DNA from 2 places in the Deinococcus koreensis genome. Region 2 is predicted to be linked to the other one. Evidence: riboswitches for the same ligand, from Rfam matches in the RefSeq annotation. Region 2 holds a riboswitch; the other holds the start of a gene.
What was found. Region 2 has a riboswitch for cyclic di-GMP ahead of CVO96_RS00800 (HYR domain-containing protein). Riboswitches for the same ligand answer to the same signal wherever they lie in the genome.
Positions count from the first base shown of each region.

Region 1: another riboswitch for cyclic di-GMP. It lies ahead of CVO96_RS21315 (NPCBM/NEW2 domain-containing protein); the one in region 2 lies ahead of CVO96_RS00800 (HYR domain-containing protein).

Region 1 covers NZ_PPPD01000002.1:263,469-274,242, reverse strand. Annotated here, with positions in the region: gene CVO96_RS17690 (glycosyltransferase) at 36-2,231, opposite strand; gene CVO96_RS17685 (NAD-dependent epimerase/dehydratase family protein) at 2,370-3,098, opposite strand; gene CVO96_RS17680 (glycosyltransferase) at 3,339-4,628, shown strand; gene CVO96_RS17675 (lipopolysaccharide biosynthesis protein) at 4,621-6,099, shown strand; gene CVO96_RS17670 (glycosyltransferase family 2 protein) at 6,821-7,753, opposite strand; cyclic di-GMP riboswitch class I at 8,490-8,566, shown strand; gene CVO96_RS21315 (NPCBM/NEW2 domain-containing protein) at 8,579-10,690, shown strand.
Region 2 covers NZ_PPPD01000001.1:161,198-171,971, forward strand. Annotated here, with positions in the region: gene tsf (translation elongation factor Ts) at 1-473, opposite strand, end outside; gene rpsB (30S ribosomal protein S2) at 578-1,372, opposite strand; gene CVO96_RS00775 (aminoglycoside phosphotransferase family protein) at 1,943-2,758, opposite strand; gene CVO96_RS00780 (undecaprenyl-diphosphate phosphatase) at 2,837-3,661, shown strand; gene CVO96_RS00785 (heme-dependent oxidative N-demethylase subunit alpha family protein) at 3,830-4,822, shown strand; gene CVO96_RS00790 (guanyl-specific ribonuclease) at 4,846-5,331, shown strand; gene CVO96_RS00795 (barstar family protein) at 5,328-5,726, shown strand; cyclic di-GMP riboswitch class II at 5,991-6,074, shown strand; gene CVO96_RS00800 (HYR domain-containing protein) at 6,081-10,172, shown strand; gene CVO96_RS00805 (hypothetical protein) at 10,497-10,774, shown strand, end outside.

The DNA of each region.
Region 1 (10,774 bases), on a different contig from region 2:
GAATAACCCGAGAACGCTTTCAGGTCAATCCGGCCTCATGCCTCGGCGTCGTAACTTGCCAGGGTGGCCTGCGTGAAACGGGCCGGAGAGTGATCCTGCATAAAACGCCCGGTCGCCGGCGAGAGCGAGACTGAAGGTAGACGTTCAATGGTGGATGCCAGCGCCACGACGTCTTCAGGAGCGCACAGCAACCCCAGGCAGTATTCGCTGACGGTTTCGGCCAGAACGCCAATGTCTGATGCGACCACCGGAATGCCCAGTGCCGCAGCGATCAGCAGCGGCCCACTCTGTCCGGCGAACACGCGGCGGTACGGCAGGATCACGCAGTCGGCAGCGATGAAATAGCTCTCCACGTCTTCGTCCGGGACATGCTCCAGCAGAAAGTGTGTCCGCCGACTCACCCCACAGTCTTCGGCCATGTCGATCAACGACTGGGCATCGAAAGCGCGCGCAGCGCCGACGACCATCAGATGATACTGGTCGGGAAGCAGGGCCAGGGCCCGGATCGCCAGATCTATACCCTTGTCCTGGCGGGTTCCCCCAAACGCGAGCAGGGCCGAGGCGCCTTCTGGGATGCTGAAGCGGTGGCGGACGCTGTCGCGCAGAGTCACTCGCGCCGCGGCGGAATAGGTACCCGACTCGGCAAAATAGGGAACAGTGTCGACTCGCAGGTGCGGGGCTTTGTCCGTCAACTGTCCGGCGAGGCCCCTGGAGTGGACGAGAATACGGACGCGGAGCATCCCGAGCGCGCGCACGATCAGCAGATGCGCCGCCTCGCTCTGGGGCGATCCACCTTCAGCCTTGTACCGCCTCAGGAAATAGAGCCAGTGCAGGGTGGCACGCACCCTGACTGAACTCAACATGTGCTGGGACAGCAGGAGTGCCAGGAGCCACGACTGGGTGAAGCTGTCCAGATAGAGGAGGTGTATGACATCGGCCCTCTCGGCCTTCGCCAGCCGCAGGGCCTCACGGAAGAACCGGATGTTGGCTGTCTCACGGCCAAGCCGCGAAAGCTGATAATACTGGGCCATTCCTTCAGGGAAGAGCGGCAGGACGCTGCCACGCACTTTGGGCACGCGTGCACACACGGTCGTGACCAGGGCCTCGGAGCCGATCAGGTGCACGGAGTGCCCGGCCCCCACCAGCCCCTGAGCCAGCATCAGCGCATAGCTGCCATGATGCCCCGTGTCGAGTGGATCGATCAGGGCGATCCTGTACGAAGTCCTCTCGGGACGCTGCTCCGCATTCTTCTGAGGGTGTCTCTCAGGACGGCCGGGCCTGAACCGCCGCAGGAGCGAACTGAGCGTGCGGCGGGTCTCCAGTGGAATCAACCAGCCCAGGACGAACCGGATCACTTCGAACCGTCGTGGCCTGGCCCGGAAGAATGCCGCCGAGAGAGGAACGACGGCTCCTAGGTTGTGGGTCAGCTGGGCCGCCGCCGACACGTGAGAATTGAGGAAGCCCACGAAGGCTCGGGGCGACATCGTCCCACGCTGCAGGTGTCCCAGAGCCCAGTCGAAGGAGAAGCGCCAGTTCAGCTGACGGCTGACAGAAGGCCGGGGTTCCTCGTAGTACCAGACTGCCGCCACCGTAGGGCTGAAGGCGAGGTGAACCCCCTGGCGGCCCGCGGCCCGCAGAAGCCAGTCCCAATCCTGATGCTTGAGGAGCCCGGGCACAAACGGCACGTCGAGCAGCAGGTCGCGGGGAACCATCAGCAAGCTGCTGACGAGGCCGCAGGGCTTTTCGCCAGGAGTCCGGCGGGCCAGCAGGTAATCACCGAGCGCTTCCCCCTGCTCCTGAGGCCGGACAGGGTTGAGTTCGTCGCCCCGTGGAGTCCGTTCGATCCAGGGGCAGGCGACGATCGGCCGACCAGGGGCGCGGCGGGCGACCTCCAGCTGCTCCGACAGCTTGTGGGGGAGCCATTCGTCGTCGTCGTCGAGCAGCGCTATCCACTCGGCACGCGCAGCCCTGACACCGATGTTCCTGGCCTCTCCCCCACCGACCCGCTCCGCCAGTTCGATGAGACGTACCCGGATATCCCCGACACTCTGCACTGCAGCGTATGTGGCCGGGTCTGGGCCATCGACCACGATGATGATCTCGATCTCCCGGAGCGTCTGGTGAAGGGCACTCTTCAGGGCACGCTGGAGCAACAGCTCGGCCCGACCACGGGTCGGAATGATCACAGAAACCTGTGGAGGATCAGAACGTTCGGGCATGGACTTCGTCACGGCCTGTTCAGCGTAATGGATAAGCCACCGGCGAGCATCCGCACCTGGCCACTGGTGGCCGACGAGGGGTCACCCTGGACGGCCATTGAGGGGAGAGCCAAACACAGGACTGTCACCACATCCCTGCAGTCCATGACCTCAGGGAGAGGCATACTCGTCCGCCCTGGATCTGATCGAGATAGCGCCGGCGGAGGAGAAATGTTCCATCAAGAACAGGCAGGCGTCGGTGGGGTTGAGCGAGTACAGCTGGTCGCCAGATTCGGCGAAAGCGCGGTAAACCCCACCTCCAGACGACGAGTCTGTGGACTGAATCATGATCCCGGGCGCTGCCGGTTCGCGTGCCACAGCGACATCTCCCGATTCCAGAAAAAACTGCGCCGAGATGAAATCGCAGCTGTACTGCTGACGGTATCGGTCACACAGCCCCAGGGCCACGAGTTGCAGCAGGGCGCCTGCAGGCAGACTTTCTCCGCTGGAGAGTGACTCGGCAGTGAGGTTCCACGCGCCGTCGGCTCCCTGGTCGCCCGAAAAGCAGGCGATGTTCAGCAGTTTCCTCACTTCATAGACGTAAGAAGCGTGAATGACATTGGAGAGTCCCAGCAGCCGGCTGTACAGGTGCTCAGCCGGATGGGTCAGTTGGTCGACCTGCTCCGCCGTCTCTTCGGTAACCACAAAAACGTAGTCAGGGAGCTCCTGCTCGAAGAACAGATTCACGTCCAATTGACTGCGTAAATTGAGCTCCTGCCCTGTTCGGGTGATGACCTGCTGGTAGCCGGAAGTGTGCAGCTTGCGACAGAGCATCTGGCCCAGAGGGCAGTCGTGCCCGGCCACATAAATTTTGGCGTCCAGAGGAAGTCGCATGCTCATTCGTGTGCAGTGTGGGCCTGTGGGCGTTACCTCGCCGTTAAAGTGGAAAGCGGTCCGGGCGTGAACAGGCTTCATAGGTCACCGCATCTGGAGAAGCAGGCCACTGCCGAAAGTCAGGAGCTTCTTCGTCGGCAGGGGGTTTGCATTCCGGTTACGGCGCCCATTCTAGAATTCAGGCATGACTGAGCGCCGCGTCGCTGTTCGTCCGGGGGCGGCCCTGTGTTGCCGAAACCTCCGGTGATGCACATCCTTCACCTCAACACGTCCGACAGTGCTGGCGGGGCGGCGCGTGGGGCCTACTGGCTTCACCGGGCTCTGGCGACACGCGCCAATTCTCAGATGCTGGTTCAACATAAATCGACACAGGACGACAGCGTGAGGGTTCACCGTTCGAGTCGTCTTGATGGCGTCGCCAGACGAACAGACCGCGCGCTGCTGAGACCGTATCCTGCGGCCCCAACCGATTTCTCGTTGGCCGCCCTTCCCCGCACCGTACACCGCGAGGTCAATCAACTGAACCCCGATATCGTCAACCTGCACTGGATCAATGGGGGCTTCATGACTCCGGAGAATATTCGGCAGATTCGCGCCCCGGTCGTCTGGACACTGCGCGACCTCTGGCCCATGACAGGCGGCTGCCACTACGCCCGGGGATGTGAGGGTTTCACCGTGGAGTGTGGCCATTGCCCGCAGCTCCGCTCGACCCGAGAGCACGATCCTTCGCGCTGGCTCTGGACACGGAAACGGCGGGCCTGGCGCGACACGGAACTGACCCTGGTGGCCCTCAGCGGATGGCTGGCCCGTGAGGCGAAGAGGAGCTCCCTGCTGGGTGGCTACGAAACCCTGGTCATCCCCAACGCTCTGGACACGGACACGTTTCAGCCGCAGCAGCGCGCCCAGGTACAGGCCACGCTGGGCTTACCCCAAGACCGGAGATACATCCTGTTCAGCGCCATGAATCCGCTGGAGGACAAGCGGAAAGGCTTCGCTCAGTTAAAAGCAGCGCTCGGCCTCCTGGCGGCCCGGCCTGACGCCGAGCACATCGAACTCCTGGTGGCCGGGGCCTTATATTCTGAACTCCCTTCGCTGCCCATCAAGGCCAGGTTTCTGGGCCTCATCAGTGATGACCTGACGATGAGCCGACTCTATTCGGCAGCGACCGTGACGGTGATGCCTTCCATCGAGGAGGCGTTCGGCAAGGTGGCCATGGAGTCACTGGCCTGCGGCACCCCAGTGGTCTGCCTACGGGACACAGGAACAGCTGAGATCGTCCAACATCTGCAGCACGGCTATCATGCAGCACCGCTCGATATCGCGGATCTGGCAGCTGGGCTGGAGTATGTGCTCGATCATTCCCATCCAGAGGCGATGGCGACAGCTGTGAGGGAACACGTCATGAACACGTATACGTATGGTCATCAGGCCGACTCATATCTGAAGCTGTATGAGCACCTGATAGATCGTCGACGATCTCGCACCCATGACCACGCACGTCGTTCAGCTGTGGAAACCCAGGATATTCGTGAGTGATCTCAAATCCCGAACCGTAACCGCTATTAAGTGGAGCTATTTCTCCATGTTCAGCGGATTAGCATTGCAATTGCTCTTCGCTGCTATCCTCTCGCGCCTTCTGACCAAAGAACAGTTCGGCGTCTGGTATACAGCAACACTGCTTCAAAGTTTTGGACAGTTCATCGCCAATCTTGGGGTTGGTCAGGCCATCGTACAGAAAGCAAAATTGACGGACGATGACGTTCGAGCCGGTTTCACTTCGTCCATCTTATTGGGTGTACTGGCTACCGCACTGGCGTGGATCAGCGCCCCCTACGCGGGCACCTATTTCAACAACCCAGATCTCGTCCCTATTTTTCGGGCATATTCATGGGTGTTTGTCATCAATAGTGGCATCGTCGTGTCTCATAGTCTGCTGCGGCGTGCCCTGAAGTTCCGACCATTGGTGATCTCAGAGTTGAGCATGTATATTCTCGGCCATGGAATTCTGGGACTCGGGTCGGCCTATCTTGGGTATGGGACCTACAGTCTGGTCATCAGTGCGTTATCGCAGGGTCTTATACAACTTATAATCCTGTACGCTGCCACACGGCACACATTGCGACCCGTATTCAGATGGTCTGCCTATAAGGATCTTTACCTGTTTGGCACGCGTGCGACCGTCGTTACCTTCCTCGAGTTCATCAGTGGCAGCCTGGACACCTTTTTGATTGCCAAGCTCTACAATCCCGCAGCGCTGGGGCTTTATTCCAGAACATTCAGTACCATTGCCCAACCTGCAATGGGGTTTGCCATGAGCCTCTCACGTGTCCTCGCGCCGTCATTTAGTGCGGTTCAGGGCGAGCCAGAACGGCTTAAACGCGCGTATCTCTCAGGACTCCGGGCATTGTCGCTGATCATCTTCACGGCGGCCGGATGTATCGTAGTCGATGCTCCGGAAATCGTCCGTGTCATGCTTGGGCCAACATTCCTCGACTCCATCGTGCTGATGCAGATCTTCGCCTTCTTTATCCCCTTCTCGGTTCTCACCAATCTCTCGGGTGTTCTGGCTGAGGCCACGGCACATCTGAAGAGCAAAATAGTGATACAGTCAACCTATTTTATTACGCTTCTGATTGCGTTCTGGTCGACCCATCAACTGGGTATGGGAGTTGAGGCGTTCGCAGTCGTACTCGTCATCTGGTCAGTGTTCAGAAGCGCGGCCTTCGCTATTCTGGCACGCCGCATCATTCAGGGAGGCGGGCGCGACATAGCCTTCTCTTACCTCCTGGGTGGAGCCTGCGGGTTAGGAGCGGCCCTTCTGACTGCAGCTATAGTGATCCCATTGCGGGCCATCCTCCCATTGCCTGCACTCTTCATCACCGAGGTGATTCTTGGTGGTCTGATGCTCGGCGGTGTTGTGATCCTGGGCCCCCCCAATGAGCTTCAGCGGATGGCTAAAGCGAGTCTGTCCCGCCTGACACGTCGCTCAGCGAACTCGGCCGGCTAGTGCTCGCCCCGCAGCCTCTGCAGACGCCAATTGCGATCGGCACGGAACCGAGCGCAGGTGGTAGGAACGCGGCATCCGAACACACTGGAGAGCAGTCGTCACAAATCTCGTTCCAGATGACGACTCCTTGACGACCACGCGAAGGGTTGCTGCAATGTCTAACGTCTGGGCGCAACGATGAAGCCTGGATTCACCTCCGCTCAGTAAACCACGACCAGCGCGATGCCGGCCCCCGCCGCGTCCCGTGCTGTTCGCTGGCCGGCGCCGCCGTGACTCGCACCGGCACCGTCCACGCTGGCGCCCATAGGTGACTCGTTTCCAGGCACTGACCAGTCCTCGATCTCATTTTCTGAGGCGGCCGGGGCCGCCAGGAGAGGAATCTGCGTGTTTCTCTCCAGGCACGCCTTCATATCCTTACGGCGTCTGGAATGCTGAGGGCCGGCTGAGTTTCTCTCATCATATATGCTCTGGAGAGTGTCGCTGTTGATGGTTGTGGGCTCACCAATTCTGGATCCTTCGCGAGGTTGGTCAAAGGTCACGCGCGGCATTTAAGAAACATGCTACCTAAAACTGTCGGTATATCCGTTAACACAGTGTTTCAGCGCAGTGGGAGATAGGCGCCGGCCCGAAGCTTCGGACAACAGTGAACGCCGATCTGAAGCAATGTCAGCAGATCAAAACAGGGTCGGATACGGCCATACTTTCCCAGTTCTAGGAGAATTTAGGTTTCCCGTAGAAAGATCCAGCCTAAATTTCTAGCCAGGCCAATTTTGTAAAATCCGTGTCTGAAGATGGTTAATATCCGTTGCGGGTATTGCATCATAGGCATCTTAGAAAAAATTAAGGCCTTCTCGGACTGATTCGTCCCCTTGTAAACCTCACTGAATGCCCGTGCTTGTCGGGCTGCATCTAATTTACGACGAGCCATCTGCTCTCTCTCGCGCCTTACTTTTTGCAGAATAAGACGCCTATTGAATTTGACAGCTCCCAGTTGGTTAGATGTATGCTGACGATACATTATAGTCGGTTCGTGGATGGGTATTAATTTGCCAAAAGCGCATGCCACAATAGCCAGCCACCAATCATGAATGAGGGCTTTTTCAGGCATTGGGTTCGCCATTTTAATAAGGGTTTTGTTGGCAAGCATTGTGCAGCCTGTCACAATATTCTGGGTGAGTATTCTCCCGAACTGCTCGCCAGACTCAGGGACAATGTACTGATATTTCCACATGGATGGATCAATCAACCCGTCAGAATCATTGATCAGGCAGGCATCCGAGTGGAGAAGAATTGGGCAATCAGAGCCATAAGACTTTTCAGCCTCATACATAGTATCGAGCAGTCTTTTGAGTTTATCAGGCAGCCAGATATCGTCCTGATCGGCGAAAAATACATAATCGCCCGTGCACTTCGTCATAAGGAAAGCGAAATTGTTTCTGGCACTTCCACATTTTACACTGTATATCTCAATACTATCAAACTTCGTGCGATATTCTTCGAGAATTTCAGGTGTACTATCTTGAGAATGATCGTCATTAATTAGTAACTTAAACTCACTGATAGTCTGCGACAACAGACTATCCAACTGCTTTCGCAGAAAATTTTCACCATTATACGTGGCCATCACTACTTCGACACTCTTTACTGTAGACACAACTCTCCTATCATATGACGACTGGCAGAAAATCATTCTCCAACTAGATGCATCAATGTAAAGTTTTACATTGAGCAAAACATGGTGACCCTCACACCCCCGCCAGTCGGGAACCTGTTGCACTATCCCATTCAGGTCTTGGGGCGATCTTAATATTTCCATAATGTGACTGCCTGGGTATGCCGTTCGCGGTGACATTTATCCTCACCCAGCCACCGCACGTGCTAAAGGAGCTTCGAGCCCTGGCCCACAGTGAGTGAGGCTGAGAAGCCAGGAGAAGTGCCAGTAGCGCGCACTGGCGATCTCGGTTGAACAACGTCGCCAGGGCCCCGACGGCTTCATTGAGCCGTCCCTCCGACATGGAGTTAAAAAATCTGCGAGCAGGGCGCACTTTGCTGTTCCGCCAGCCCAGGCCGATCCCTCCATAAGTCTGTGCAGCCGCCCATTGGATCCCGAGGTCGCCGGCGGCTCTGACCCATACACCAGGCCACTGGTGGGGCCACCCCTGCGCCCTTACAGAACTCTGACGACGCGGAGCAGGACGGATCCGGAAGTTCATTTAAGGGTGACGCAAGGCAGACGCCGTGTGGGACGCACCCCAACCCTGGGACAGAGGGCCAGGCAGGGATTTATGAAGGGTCAATGTGCCTGACCTTTATGTAACGGAAATGTGCAGCGCCCTCCGGCAAGATGAACGACGTCAGCAAGACCCGCCGCTAGCGACTGACGAAACCTAAACCGACACAGGCAAAACCTCCGCGAGGAGGCGACGCAAAGCCACGGAACTCCTCTGGAGTCAGCCGGGTTGCCGAAAGTAGGGACACTATGAATCTGACCAACCGGCACCACCGCTCAGCCCCCGCCCGCACCCTGTTCGCCTGCACCCTGGCTCTCGCCCTGGCCGCCTGTTCAACGTCGACTCCCCCAACCCCCGGCGGAAATGCGGATGCTGGCGGTACGCCTGGCCTGGGCATGCCCACGGCGGCGGACATCACGACCGACTTTCCACTGAAGGAGCTGGCCCTGGCGATCGCCACCGGCGATAACGCGCTGACCGGCAAAATCTGGTCGTCTGCAGTCAATGGGTACGGCCCCGTGGAGATCAACAAGAGCAACGGCGAGGCGGGCACCAGTGACGGCCGCGTGATCACCCTGAATACCAAGACCTACAGCCGCGGCTACGGGGTTCATGCCGGCTCGCAGATGACGTTTGCTGTGGGCGGTAAATGCCGTTACCTGACTTCCGATATTGGGCTGGACGACGAAGTCGGTTCACGCGGCAGCGTGGTGTTCCAGGTTTTCGGAGACGGAGTCAAGCTGTACGACAGCGGCATCATGACCGGAGCCACGGCCACCAAAACGATCAAGATCGATATTGCGGGTCGCAAAGACCTGCGTCTGGCCGTCACCGACGCCGGAGACAACAATGGGTACGACCACGCCGACTGGGCGAACCCCTACCTGCTGGGGTGTGAAACGACCGCCCCGCCCGTGACCTCAGGGGTCGTGCCGGCTCCCACAGGGACGTACACTTTCCTGGCGAACGAGTCCAAGTCCTTTACTGTGTCGGGAACGCAGACCGTGCGCTACGGCGGTGGCGCCAGCTGGATCGCCAAGTCTGTCACGAACGCTGGCGAGTGCACGAACGGTTTTTTCGGTGCTGATCCCCTGGTCGGCGTCGCCAAGGTGTGCGAACTGCTTGTTACTCCTCCTGCCCCTGCCCCTGCCCCTGCCCCTGCCCCTGCCCCTGCCCCTGCCCCTGCCCCTGCCCCTGCCCCTGCCCCTGCCCCTGCCCCTGCCCCTGCCCCTGCCCCTGCCCCTGCTCCTGTGGTCAGCACCTCACCGTACGCTGCTCCTCTGACGATCACCAAGGGTGGGACGTACACCGGCGCCTGGGAGAGCCTCGATCCAGCAGTCGCAGCGGTCAAGATCATGACCTCCGAGCCGGTCATCATCGAAAACTGCCTGCTGCGGAGTAAGGGAACCCTGATCCTGGCTCCGTGGAGCCGCGCCAATCTGACCGTGCGTGGCTGTAAGGGCATCGGGCTGAACCCGAACGATACGACCCGGATCCCCGGACGCTTCGTTCATGCAGAGGGTTTCGAGTCCATGGTGATTGAGCGCAATACCTTCGAGGGCACCAGCGGGATCTACCTGAACAAGTGGGTCGGTGACGCTACCCTTCCGACGACGATCACCGTACGCCAAAACCTGGGCAGAAACATCGAAGGGCGTTTTAGCGACGGGAACGACGGCTTCCAGTCCACCTTCTACCGCGTGCAGTTCACTCAGCTCAACGGCATGAGCAACATCCCCCGCGTCGAAATCGCCTGGAACCGGGTCGAGAACGTGGCGCGTAAGAGTCACGTGGAAGATGTGATCAATATCTACGGCTCGACCGGCACTCCTGCCAGCCCGATCCGGGTTTCCAACAACCTGATTGCTGGGGCGTACGCAGGAATCCCCAACAGCAGTTACTCCGGTGGCGGCATCATGTTGGGTGACGGTGGAGGCGCTTACCAGGAAGCTTCGAACAACACCGTACTGGAAACCAGCAACTACGGTATCGCCGCGGCCAGTGGCAACTACATCAACATCAAGAACAATCTGGTGCTGGGAACGGGCAAACTCGCAGACGGCACCATTCTGGACGCCGACCCCGACGCCGGTATCTACCTGAGGGACTACTCGAACGACCCGGCCCATATCATCTCCAGCGTCGTGGCTTCAGGCAACCTTGTCGGCTGGGGACGCCCCAAGCCCACGAATGCCAACTCCCGCTGGGACTACTCGATCAGCTCGACGGGCGGCGTCGGCCTCTCGAACACGAATGTCCAGAAGGCCAATGCGGCTGTTGATCCCGCCCTGCTGACCAACGCCGTAGCAGCCTGGGAAACCAGCGTGGCGACGAACGGCCTGGAAATTGGAGCCCGTTGATCGGGGAACACGCCCACACACCAGGCCGGCACTGAACGAAGGCGCTCCATAAGCACACCACCATAAGAGGTCGGCGGCCCCAGC
Region 2 (10,774 bases):
AGCACGCCGATCTTCCCGTTCGAGTGGACGTAGCCGGCCACAGTGTCGCCTTCCACGTAGGCCACGCGGTTGAGCACCAGGTTCTCGCCGATCTTGCCGGCGGCGGCGGCCACGAAGGTGCCCACGGTCTCGCCTTCCATGGCGAAGTTGCGGAACTCCTCGACGTCGCTGGTCTTGGCCTGCAGCGCCGCCTGGGCCAGTTTCTCGACCAGCGCCTGGAAGTCGGAGTTGCGGGCCACGAAGTCGGTCTCGCTGTTCACCTCGACGATGGCGGCGCGGTTGCCGTCCACCACGAAGCGCACCAGGCCCTCGCGGGCCTCGCGGTCGGCCTTCTTGGCCGCCTTCACGATGCCGCGCTCACGCAGCAGGGCCACGGCCTTGCTCTCGTCGTTGCCGGCGTCGGCCAGGGCCTTCTTGACGTCCATCATGCCCGCGCCGGTCAGTTCGCGCACTTTCTTGATCGATTCCATCATGGTGTTGCCTCCTAGTGATCTGCCTGGCCTGGGGCCATCCGAAAAAAGGGGGCGCGGCCCGCTCACCGCGCAGCGCCGCCCCCTTTGTCGTGAAGTTCGGGGGTTTAGCTGCGGCCCTGCGTGGTGGTCAGCTCGGCCGTGTCGCCCATTTCGCCCTGTTCGGCGGCTTCCATCTCGGGGGTCTCGCCGTCCACACGCGCCGCCGCCACGTCCTCGCCGCCGCCGCGCGCCTCGACCAGCAGGTCGCCGATGCGGTGCGTGATCAGCTGGATGGAGCGGATCGCGTCGTCGTTGCCGGGCACGATGTAGTCGATGACGTCCGGATCGGAGTCGGTGTCGGCCAGGGCGATCACGGGGATGCCCAGCTTGTTCGCTTCCTGCACGGCGATGACTTCCTTGGTCGGGTCGACCACGAAGATCGCGTCGGGCAGGCGGTTCATCTTGCGGATGCCGCCCACGAAGCGCAGCAGCCGCTCGCGCTCGTTGCCCAGCTCGATGCGCTCGGCCTTGGGACGGTCGTTGATGCGGCCCGACTCCTCCATCTCCTCGAGTTCATTCAGCCGGTCGACCCGGGTGCGGATGGTCTTGAAGTTGGTGAGCATCCCGCCCAGCCAGCGGCTGGTCACGAAGGGCATCCCTGTGCGGCGGGCCTCCAGTTCCACGATCTCCTGGGCCTGCTTCTTGGTGCCGACGAACAGGATCACGCCGCCGCGCTCGGCCAGTTCCTTGATGAAGTCGAACGACCGGTCTACCTGCTTGAGGGTCTTCTGGAGGTCGATGATGAAGATGCCGTTGCGCTCGGCGAAGATGAAGCGCTTGAACTTGGGGTTCCAGCGCTTGGTTTCGTGACCGAAGTGAACCCCGGCTTCCAGCAGTTGCTTCATGGAGATATAAGACATCTGTGCTCCTGAGCGTTGCAGTGGGAAGAAGTCTGCCGTCCATGTGCCAGCCCCGCACCTGCGTGCGTTGTTCAGGCCAGGCCGTGCGCGACGCTCCAGCACGCACAGCGGGTCACAGGGGCACCCAAACGGAGAGTATACAGGATCGGGCCTGGGGTGGACAAACGGTGGAGGACAGGGCGACACAGTGAGTGCGGTGGTTTCTTGGGTAACGCTGCACAGCACCCCACTGCTCAGGGGCTATGCCCGCCCGTCACCTCCGATGTCAGCCCCCCCTTCCTGCGGGCGCTGTCAGTCCAGAGGAGCCAGGAGAGGCCTGCCAGCCGTGCTTTCTCTTGCCTCCCTTCTCAGGGGAGGTGGCGCGGAGCGCCGGAGGGGTCGCCTTCCGGTCAGCCATCAAGGGCAGAGCCTGTGACTGTACGCTCCCCTGGGAAGAGGCTGACGGATCTGCCCCATGTTGCAGCTTCGTTCTGCCCATCGGCCCGTTGACCGACCCCCGAAGCTCCACCACGGCCAACTCCGCTGGAAACCAACCCGAGCCAGCGTCTCAGCCGGACTTCACCTCGCCCATCAGGAACCTCCCAGCTCGCCCGCCGCCATCTGCGCGATCTCGATCTGCCGGGCCGCCGCCGCCTCGTCCCCGTCCTCCAGATGCCACGCGGCCGACAGACCCGAGTAGGCGACGATCCAGCGCAGCAGGCGCGAGCGCTCCAGTCCGGCAGCCTGCGACACGATCCGAACCTGCCGGGCCAGCCGGCCGGGCCGCAGCGCCCAGGCCTGGGTCGGGTTGCTGAGGATGTTCGCGTAGTCGTAGCCGCGCTCCCCGAGAATCCCCTTGGGGTCGATGGCCAGCCAGCCGCAATCACCCCTCAGACCAGGGCTGTGCAGCACATTGGCGTGGTGGATGTCGCCGTGCAGGGGCCGGACGTCCTGTGGGTCGTCCAGCAGCCCGGTCGCCACCGTCCAGCAGTCCATCAGGGTGCCCCCGGCTGGCGCTGCCGCCTCCAGGGCGCGGAACCAGCGGCGCAGGGGAACAAGGTCGGGCCAGGGTTCCCCGCGAGGTTCATGCAGGCGGGCGACGGCCCTGCACAGCACCCGGCTCGCCTCGTCGTCCTGGCCCTCGTCCACCCACGCCGCGAGTGAGGGCTCGGGGCTCAGCCGCTCCATGAGCAGGGCCGCGCCCTCGTGGGCATAGACCCGCGCGGCCCCGCGCCCGGCCCACCAGACCATCAGGCGGTGGCCGCGCTCCTCTTCGTCCAGGCGCGCCAGCTTGAGCATGGCGGCCTGGCCCTCCCAGACCACGGGCAGGAGGTCGCTGCTCGCGGTGTGGATGGCCCCGCCGTCGGGGAGGAGGTTCCAGCGGGCCAGCCAGGGGGCGAAGCTCATTGCGATAGTATCCACACCCCTGCTGCACCTTTCGGCGGACGCCCCCGCCTGACCCGGAGGTGTTAGGCTCACGCCGGTATGGACTGGGTCTACGCAATCATCTATGGCATCGTCGAGGGAATCACGGAATTCCTGCCGATCAGCTCGACGGGACACCTGATCCTGACCGGAAACCTGCTGGGTGTGCCCTGGCCCAAGGACGTGAAGGACACCTTCGAGGTCGTCATCCAGGGCGGCGCCATCCTGGCTGTGCTGGCGTACTACTGGAAGGAATTCCTGCTGATCCGCCACATCCCCACAGACCGGGTGCAGCGCCACCTCTGGACGAGTGTGGTCGTGGCCTGTATTCCGGCCGTGATCCTGGGCCTGCTGTTCGGCTCGACCATCAAGGAACTGCTGTTCCGCCCCAGCGTCGTGGCCTGGGCGCTGATCGTGGGCGGGGTGCTGATGTGGGTGATCGAGAGCCGCAAGACGGTGCCCGAGGTGCACGAAATCGAGCAGATCAGCACCCGCAAGGCGCTGATGATCGGCGCGCTGCAGTGCCTGGCGCTGCTCTGGCCCGGCTTCTCGCGCTCGGCCAGCTCGATCCTGGGCGGCATGGTGCTGGGCCTCGACCGCCCGACCGCCACCAAGTTCAGCTTCTACCTGGGCGTGCCCACCCTGGGCGGCGCGGCGCTGCTGGACTTCATCAAGAGCCGTGAGATCCTGGGCCAGATCGGCCTGCTGAACGTGCTGCTGGGCGCGGGCGTGAGCTTCGTGGTGGCCTACGCGGCCATCGGCTGGCTGCTGCGCTTCGTATCCACCAACAACTTCAAGGGCTTCGCGGTCTACCGGGTGGTGCTGGGCGTGGTCATCCTGGCGCTGATCGCGGCGGGCGTGCTGAACAACTCCATCCTGGCCTGACAGCGGTACTCCGTTCCGCCTACGGGTGAACAACACCCCCTTGGGCTCCACGTAGGCCGCTGTCTGTGGCGGTGACTCACTCCGTTCTCCCCAGACTGATTGACGGCCTTGACCGTCAATCAGTCTGGTTACCGCTGTGAGGCCGCCGGCGTCTGGCACAATCCGTCCATGGCCCCGCCGACCGTCTACCGCCCATTCCTGGGGGGCGTGTACGCCGTGTCGGCGGGGCTGTTCCGGCTGGGCAGCCAGCCGATCCCCTGGCGCGAGGACGGCCGGCCCGAAACCCACACCTTCGCGCTGGACGATACCTATGCGCGCTTCGTGGCCAGCAAGGCCGCCGCCCACCACCGCGCCCTGCACGAGTACGCCGGCGAGGCGAACCTGAGCCCGGCGCTGCGGCACGCCGCCCTGTCGTTCATCGCCCGGACGCTGGCCGACGAGAGCGGCGGCGCCATGAGCTGGGACGGCCGCACCTTCTCGAATGCGCTGCTGGGCTGGTCGGCCGACCTGGATCTCCGGCGCGGCAGCGTGGAGCAGCTGCGCCGCTCGGACGCGCCGCTGGGTGAACGGGTAGCCGATCTGGCGCCCGTGAACGCCCTGGATCTGCTGGGCCTGTGCGCCCCGGAGGATCTGGCCCTGATCGCCCGGGGGCCGGGCGGCGACTGGCTGGCCGCCACCCACGTCCTGAGCCCGCAGCACTGGGATCCGCGCGACAAACTGGGGCGCGATTTCGTCCGGGTGCACGCGCCGGTGGCGGGCAGCGGCCCCATGAACGCCAGCGCCGCGCGGCTGGTGGACGCCGTGATCACCCGTGGGCCCTTCGTGCGCTTCGCGTGGGGCGTGTCGATGGGCGACCGTCTGGATCACCACCCCGCCGCGCCGCCCGACGCTGACCGGGCTGAGACGACACGCTTTTCCCCCGACGGCGCCTTCCTGCGCGTGGAGCGCCAGACGCTGACCGGCTTCCCCGAGGCGAGCGGCGCTCTCTTCACCATCCGGCCCTACACGTATCCGCTGCGAGAGGCCGCGCAGACCCCCGATCAGGCACGCGCGCTCGCCGCCGCGCTGCGAACCATGACCCCCGATCAGGTGGAGTACAAGGGTCTGGGGCCGCTGCTCGACGACCTGCTGGACTGGCTGGGTGCCCGGGCCGTGGCCTGACTCATGCCGCAGGGCCTACACTCATGGCCGTGACCCTCCGTCTCGCCTTCCTGCCGGCACTGGCGCTGGCCACCGGCCTGCTCGCGGCCTGCGACGTTCCCGCGAAGCCGCAGTCCAGTCAGCCGCAGTCCAGCCAGCCGGTGGCTGTCCAGAGCCAGCGCGCTTCGACGGCGGGCGCGTCCAGCCAGAGCCCCAGCAGCCGCGATCCGGACAGCGGCCTGCGCTGGATGTCGGCCTCAGACCTGCCGCGCGAGGGACGGGCCACCCTGCAGGCCATCGCGCGGGGCGGGCCCTTCCGCTACGCCAAGGACGGCGTGACCTTCGGCAACCGCGAGCGCGTCCTGCCCCGGCAGCAGCGCGGCTACTACCGCGAGTACACCGTCCCCACGCCCGGCGAGGGCGACCGCGGCGCCCGGCGCATCGTGTGTGGGGGCCAGAGGGCCACCAGCACCGCCGAGTGCTACTACACCAGCGACCACTACGCCACCTTCAGGAGACTCCGCCCGTGATCCAGGTGTTCGATGAGGCCCCCAACGGCCTGCAACCCGCCCCACACGATCCCCGGATGCTCGCCGCCGGCCATCAGGTCGCCGTGCGCGAGATCAATTTCAGAGACGTCCACGACAAGGAGTCGCTGATGCTGGCCTTTCTGCGTGGCCTGGGCCTGTCGCAGACCTTCGGGCGCAACTGGGACGCCCTGTACGACGTCCTGACCGACCCCGAGTCCCGGCCCGCCAAGTCGGCCGTGCTGCTCTGCAGTTACGCCTCGTTCCGAAAAAAGCACCCTCACCTCTCGGCCGATCTGGAGAGGGTGATGCTGGACGCCCAGGCCACCGCCGCCGAAGCCGGCCGCAGCCTCTGGCTCCTGCTGGAGGAACCCGACAGCGACACCCGGCACTGGTAGTCCCTGAAGAACATGAGTATTCCCACAACTGGTCGATCCGAATTGCTGAGGCACGGATCGACCAGGACTTTCTCTATCTGGCTCTCATAACTCCCGCAGCCTGTTCTTCACGACTGGGTGGCCGGTATGGCACCCCCTCCTCCCCCATCGGGTAAAGATTGGAGAGGGATGAGAACTTGTGAAAGATGAGCACTGAATGTCGTACGATTAATCCACGAACCGCTTCTGAGTTCGCCCGCAATTTACAGGGCGCCCGAAAACGGCGCTCTCATGGGCCGTTATGACCTCTGTCTTTTAGTCGGTCACCTTAGACAGAGCGAGCGAATGGTGAGACCCGCCCAGGAAGGAGGCTTCATGAAGAGAGGCAAGCTCCTACTCCCCGTTCTCACCATGCTCGCTCTGGCGGGGTGTTCGCAGAGTGGAACGCCCACCGCTACCACACCGGCATCCGCGCCTACAGCAGCAGGGCGCCCGAATATCAAACCCCTTTCTGCTGGCACAGGAGACGCCACGGTTGGTGGTACCCAGACAGCTACGGTCACGCTCAGCGGCTGCGCGAATACGACTATCGACCGCACTGTGCGTTACAGGATCACTGGCAAGCAGGACGGCACCGCTACCATCAAGTTCCCTAAGGGGTACATCTATTCCGGCGGAATCTGGATCGCCTCGCCTCCGGTCAATCTGACAAATGCCAGCACTTACCAGGTCTTCACGGTTGCCCCCCGCCCTACCGCCAGTGACGCGGCCCAGAACATTGATGTTACCCTCACCCTCACGATTGGCAGCCACGTCACCGCAAACGCGTCGGCTGACGTTTCGGTAGCTCCCGCCGACATCTCAAACACCAATGCTACGGGCTCGAAACTGACGATTGCGACCAACGCTTACGCCGTTATCGGCACCAGCATCACCGCTTGCGCCCCTCCAGTCGCTAACAACACTGCGCCGGAACTGACCGTGCCAATGGGAATGATGCTTGAAGCGACGGCTGCTTCTACGCCGGTTACTTTCGCGCCGGCCCCTACCGCCTTCGACACTGAAGACGCTGCTTTGAACCTCCCCCTGACCATCAGCTGCACGCCTGCCACCGGCAGCGGCTTTGCGGTGGGCACCACGACGGTTTCCTGCTCAGTCACGGATTCAGGCAAACGTCTGAACGGCAGCGCCGATTCGGCCGGGCCTAAGACCACCACCCTGAGCTTTCCCGTGACTGTTACCGACACCACGAGACCTCTGGTGACAGTGCCCGCGAACATCAGCATTGAGGCGACCAAGCCACAGGGCGCGGACGTAACCTTTGCCCCAGCCACCGCTACTGATCTGGCCAGCGGCGCTCTGACCCCTACTTGTGACAAGGCTAGCGGTGCCACCTTTCCTGTCGGTGTGACGACTGTCACCTGCTCGGCCACTGACGGCGCTGGTAATACCGGCACCGGCACCTTCACCGTGACGGTCACGGACACCGCCAAGCCCGTTCTAGCCACACACCTGGACGTCACGGCTGAAGCCACGAGCGCATCCGGCGCCCTGGTAACGTTCACCAACCCCACTGCGACTGACATCGTGGACACCACCCCGACGGTCAGCTGCGCCCCTGTCAGCGGCGGCACCTTCGCACTGGGCAGCACGGCCGTCAGCTGCACCGCTACCGATGACGCGGGCAACAGCAGCTCCAGCATCTTCAATGTCATCGTGCGCGACACCACCGCCCCGGCACTGGCCCCGCATGGCGCCGTGACGGCCGAAGCGACCAGCTCGGCCGGCGCCACCGTGACCTACACCAGTCCCGCGGCGAGCGACGCTGTGGACGCCACCCCGACGGTCAGCTGTACGCCCGCCAGCGGAAGCACCTTCGCGCTGGGTGCCCACACGGTGAGCTGCACCGCCACCGACGACGCGGGCAACCACAGCTCCAGCACCTTCAGTGTGACGGTGGCCGACTCCACGGCCCCGGTGCTGGCCGCGCACGCGAACATCACCGCCGAAGCCACCAGTGCTGCTGGCGCCGTTGTCACCTTCACCAACCCCACCGCGACCGACGCCGTGAGCACGCCTAACGTCAGCTGCACTCCGGCCAGCGGCAGCACCTTTGCTTTGGGCACGAACACCGTGACCTGCACGGCGACGGACGGCGGGGGGAACGAAGCCACCGGCAGCTTTACAATTACCGTTCAGGACAAGACGCCGCCCACCTTGCACCTGCCCAGTAACCTGACGCTGGAAGCCACCAGCCCGGCCGGCGCCATGGCGACCTTCTCCGCCACCGCCAGCGATCTCGTCTCCGGCAATGTTGCGGTCAGCTGTGAGCCGGTCAGCGGCACGACCCTGGCTGTGGGCAGCACGACCACCGTGGAATGCTCGGCCACCGACGGCGGTGGCAACAAAGCCACCGGCAGTTTCACGATCGCCGTGGTCGATACCACCAAACCTGTCCTAACCCTCTCGGATGACCTGATCAGGGAAGCCACCGGGCCCATGGGCGCCGCCGTGACCTTCAACACCTCGGCCAGCGACCTCGTGTCTGGAAATGTCAGCGTCAGCTGTAACAAGACCAGTGGCGCCACCTTCGCGCTGGGCACCACCCCCGTCACATGCTCGGCCACGGATGATGCGGGTAACACCGCCAGCGGCAGCTTCGATGTGACCGTGCAGGACTCCACCAAACCAGATCTGACCCTCTCCGACAACCTAATCAAGGAAGCGACTGGGCCTGCGGGCGCTGTCGTGACCTTCAGCAACACCGCAACTGACCTCGTTGATCTCACCGTGACTGTGGTCTGTACCCCGATCAGCGGCAGCACCTTCGCCCTGGGCACGGAGAGGGTCGATTGCTCGGCCACCGACGACGCGGGCAACAAGGCCACGGGCAGCTTCACTGTCGAAGTACGCGACACGACCGCGCCCCATCTAACCGTTCCGACGAACCTGACTGAAGAGGCAACCGGGCCCAGCGGCGCCGTCGTCACATTCATCACTAGCGCCACCGATCTGGTGGACGGCCCGGTCGCGGTGAGCTGTACCCCAGCCAGTGGCGGTACGTTCGTCCTGGGCGACACGACGGTCAACTGCTCAGCTACCGACGACGCAGGCAACAAGGCCTCCGGCAGCTTCAAGGTCATCGTTCGGGACACCACTCCGCCCAGCCTGAGCCTGTCTGGCAACCTGTCCGCAGAGGCCACAGGCCCCGGCGGCGCCTACGTCAGCTTCACCAACACTGCGCATGACCTTGTGGACGGCAGCGTCACAGTGACGTGCAAGCTTGGTACCACGACAATCAGCAGCTCCCACACCTTCGCGCTGGGCACCACCACAGTCGATTGTTCGGCCACCGATGCTCACGGCAACCCTGCCAGCGGCAGCTTTAATGTTGTTATCGAGGACAGAACTGCCCCTTCCCTGCGCCTGCCCGCCGCCATTTCACTGGAAGGCGACACCCTCGGTGGACGGAACGTGAGCTTCACGCCCAGTGCGACAGACCTCGTGGACGGCCCGGTCGCAGTGAGCTGCGACAAGGCCAGTGGAAGCCTCTTCCCCGTCGGCACTACCACCGTCACGTGCTTGGCGAAGGATGGCCGCACACCCGCCAACTCCGCCACGGGCAGCTTCACAGTCACCGTGCAGGACGCCACCAACCCTGTCCTAACCCTCCCGGGCAACCTGACCGCAGAAGCCACGGGCCCTGGTGGCGCCGCTGTCAACTTCAGCACCTCGGCCACAGACCTCGTCTCGGGCACCGTCAGCGTCAGCTGTGACAAGGCCAGCGGCGCCACCTTCCCGCTGGGTACCACCACCGTGACCTGCTCGGCAACGGACGGCGCAGGGAACAAAGCCACCGGCAGCTTCGAAGTCAAGGTGCAGGACACCACCGCGCCTGTCCTGGCCGCGCACGCCAACGTCACCGCCTTCGCCACGGCGAACGGTGTCGCGACCGTGACCTACACCAATCCCACGGCTACGGATGCGATCAGCACCCCGACCGTCTCCTGCACCCCGGCCAGTAGCAGCCCCTTCTCAGTCGGCACCAAGGTCGTGACCTGCACGGCCACCGACGCGGCGGGCAATGCCTCGACGAGCACCTTCAATGTGATCGTGGCCTACAACTTCACCGGCTTCTTCCAGCCCATCGACATGGGCAACGTCTACAACACCGTCAAGGTCGGCAGCGCCGTGCCCGTGAAATTCAAGCTGGGCGGCAACCAGGGCCTGAGTATCTTCGCGCCTGGCTTCCCCAACGCCACATCAGTCAACTGCTCGACCAGCACTCTGGACGACATAGAAGAACTCTCGGCCGCTACTGTATCCGGGCTCAGCTACGACGCCACCTCCGGGCAGTACAACTACGTCTGGAAGACCAGCTCGGCCTTCAAAGCGGGCTCCTGTTACCAGTTGAACGTCAAGTTTATCGACGGCAATACGCAGAGCGCCCTCTTCAAGTTCAAGTAAGCCCTCCGCCCTCCTGCGGCCGCTCCGGGACTTGTCCTGGGCGGCCGTTTCCTGTCGGGTGAACGCACCCCGGTGCGCCCGAGCGCCACCCAGGGCCAGGGATGAGGCCGGCTGTGTCCATCCAGAGCGACTTCTCATTCGACCGACAGGATCAGGAAGGGCGGCTCACCTACAGTTCTGCTCAGCGGGCCGGGGGCTGTCTCCGGCCGCTGTAACGCGTCGATTGACGATGCAGAAACGCGGCAGAGGGCAGGATCTGCCGGAGTAGCGAACCTCGGCATCGAGGTCAGGACGGGCTGGACAGTCCCGGAGGAGTAGCTGTTGATGATTTCGATTTCAAATCTGATGACCCCGAAGCTGGTCAGGGTGTCGCTCCAGGCATCGGCCACCGCGCTGCTGTCGCTGAGTCTGATGGCGTGTGCCGAATCCGGTCAGGCGACCGCCCCGACACCGCCCGGGGACGTGGTGACGCTGGGCGCCCAGCCGGGAACCGTGGTGTTGAGCGGCGTGCAGAACGAGGAGAGCGCCCCGCAGAGGGTGACGCTGACCAATCCGGGCTCGGCGCCGGTGCAGATCGACAGCCTGAGCTTCGGCGGCGCCAG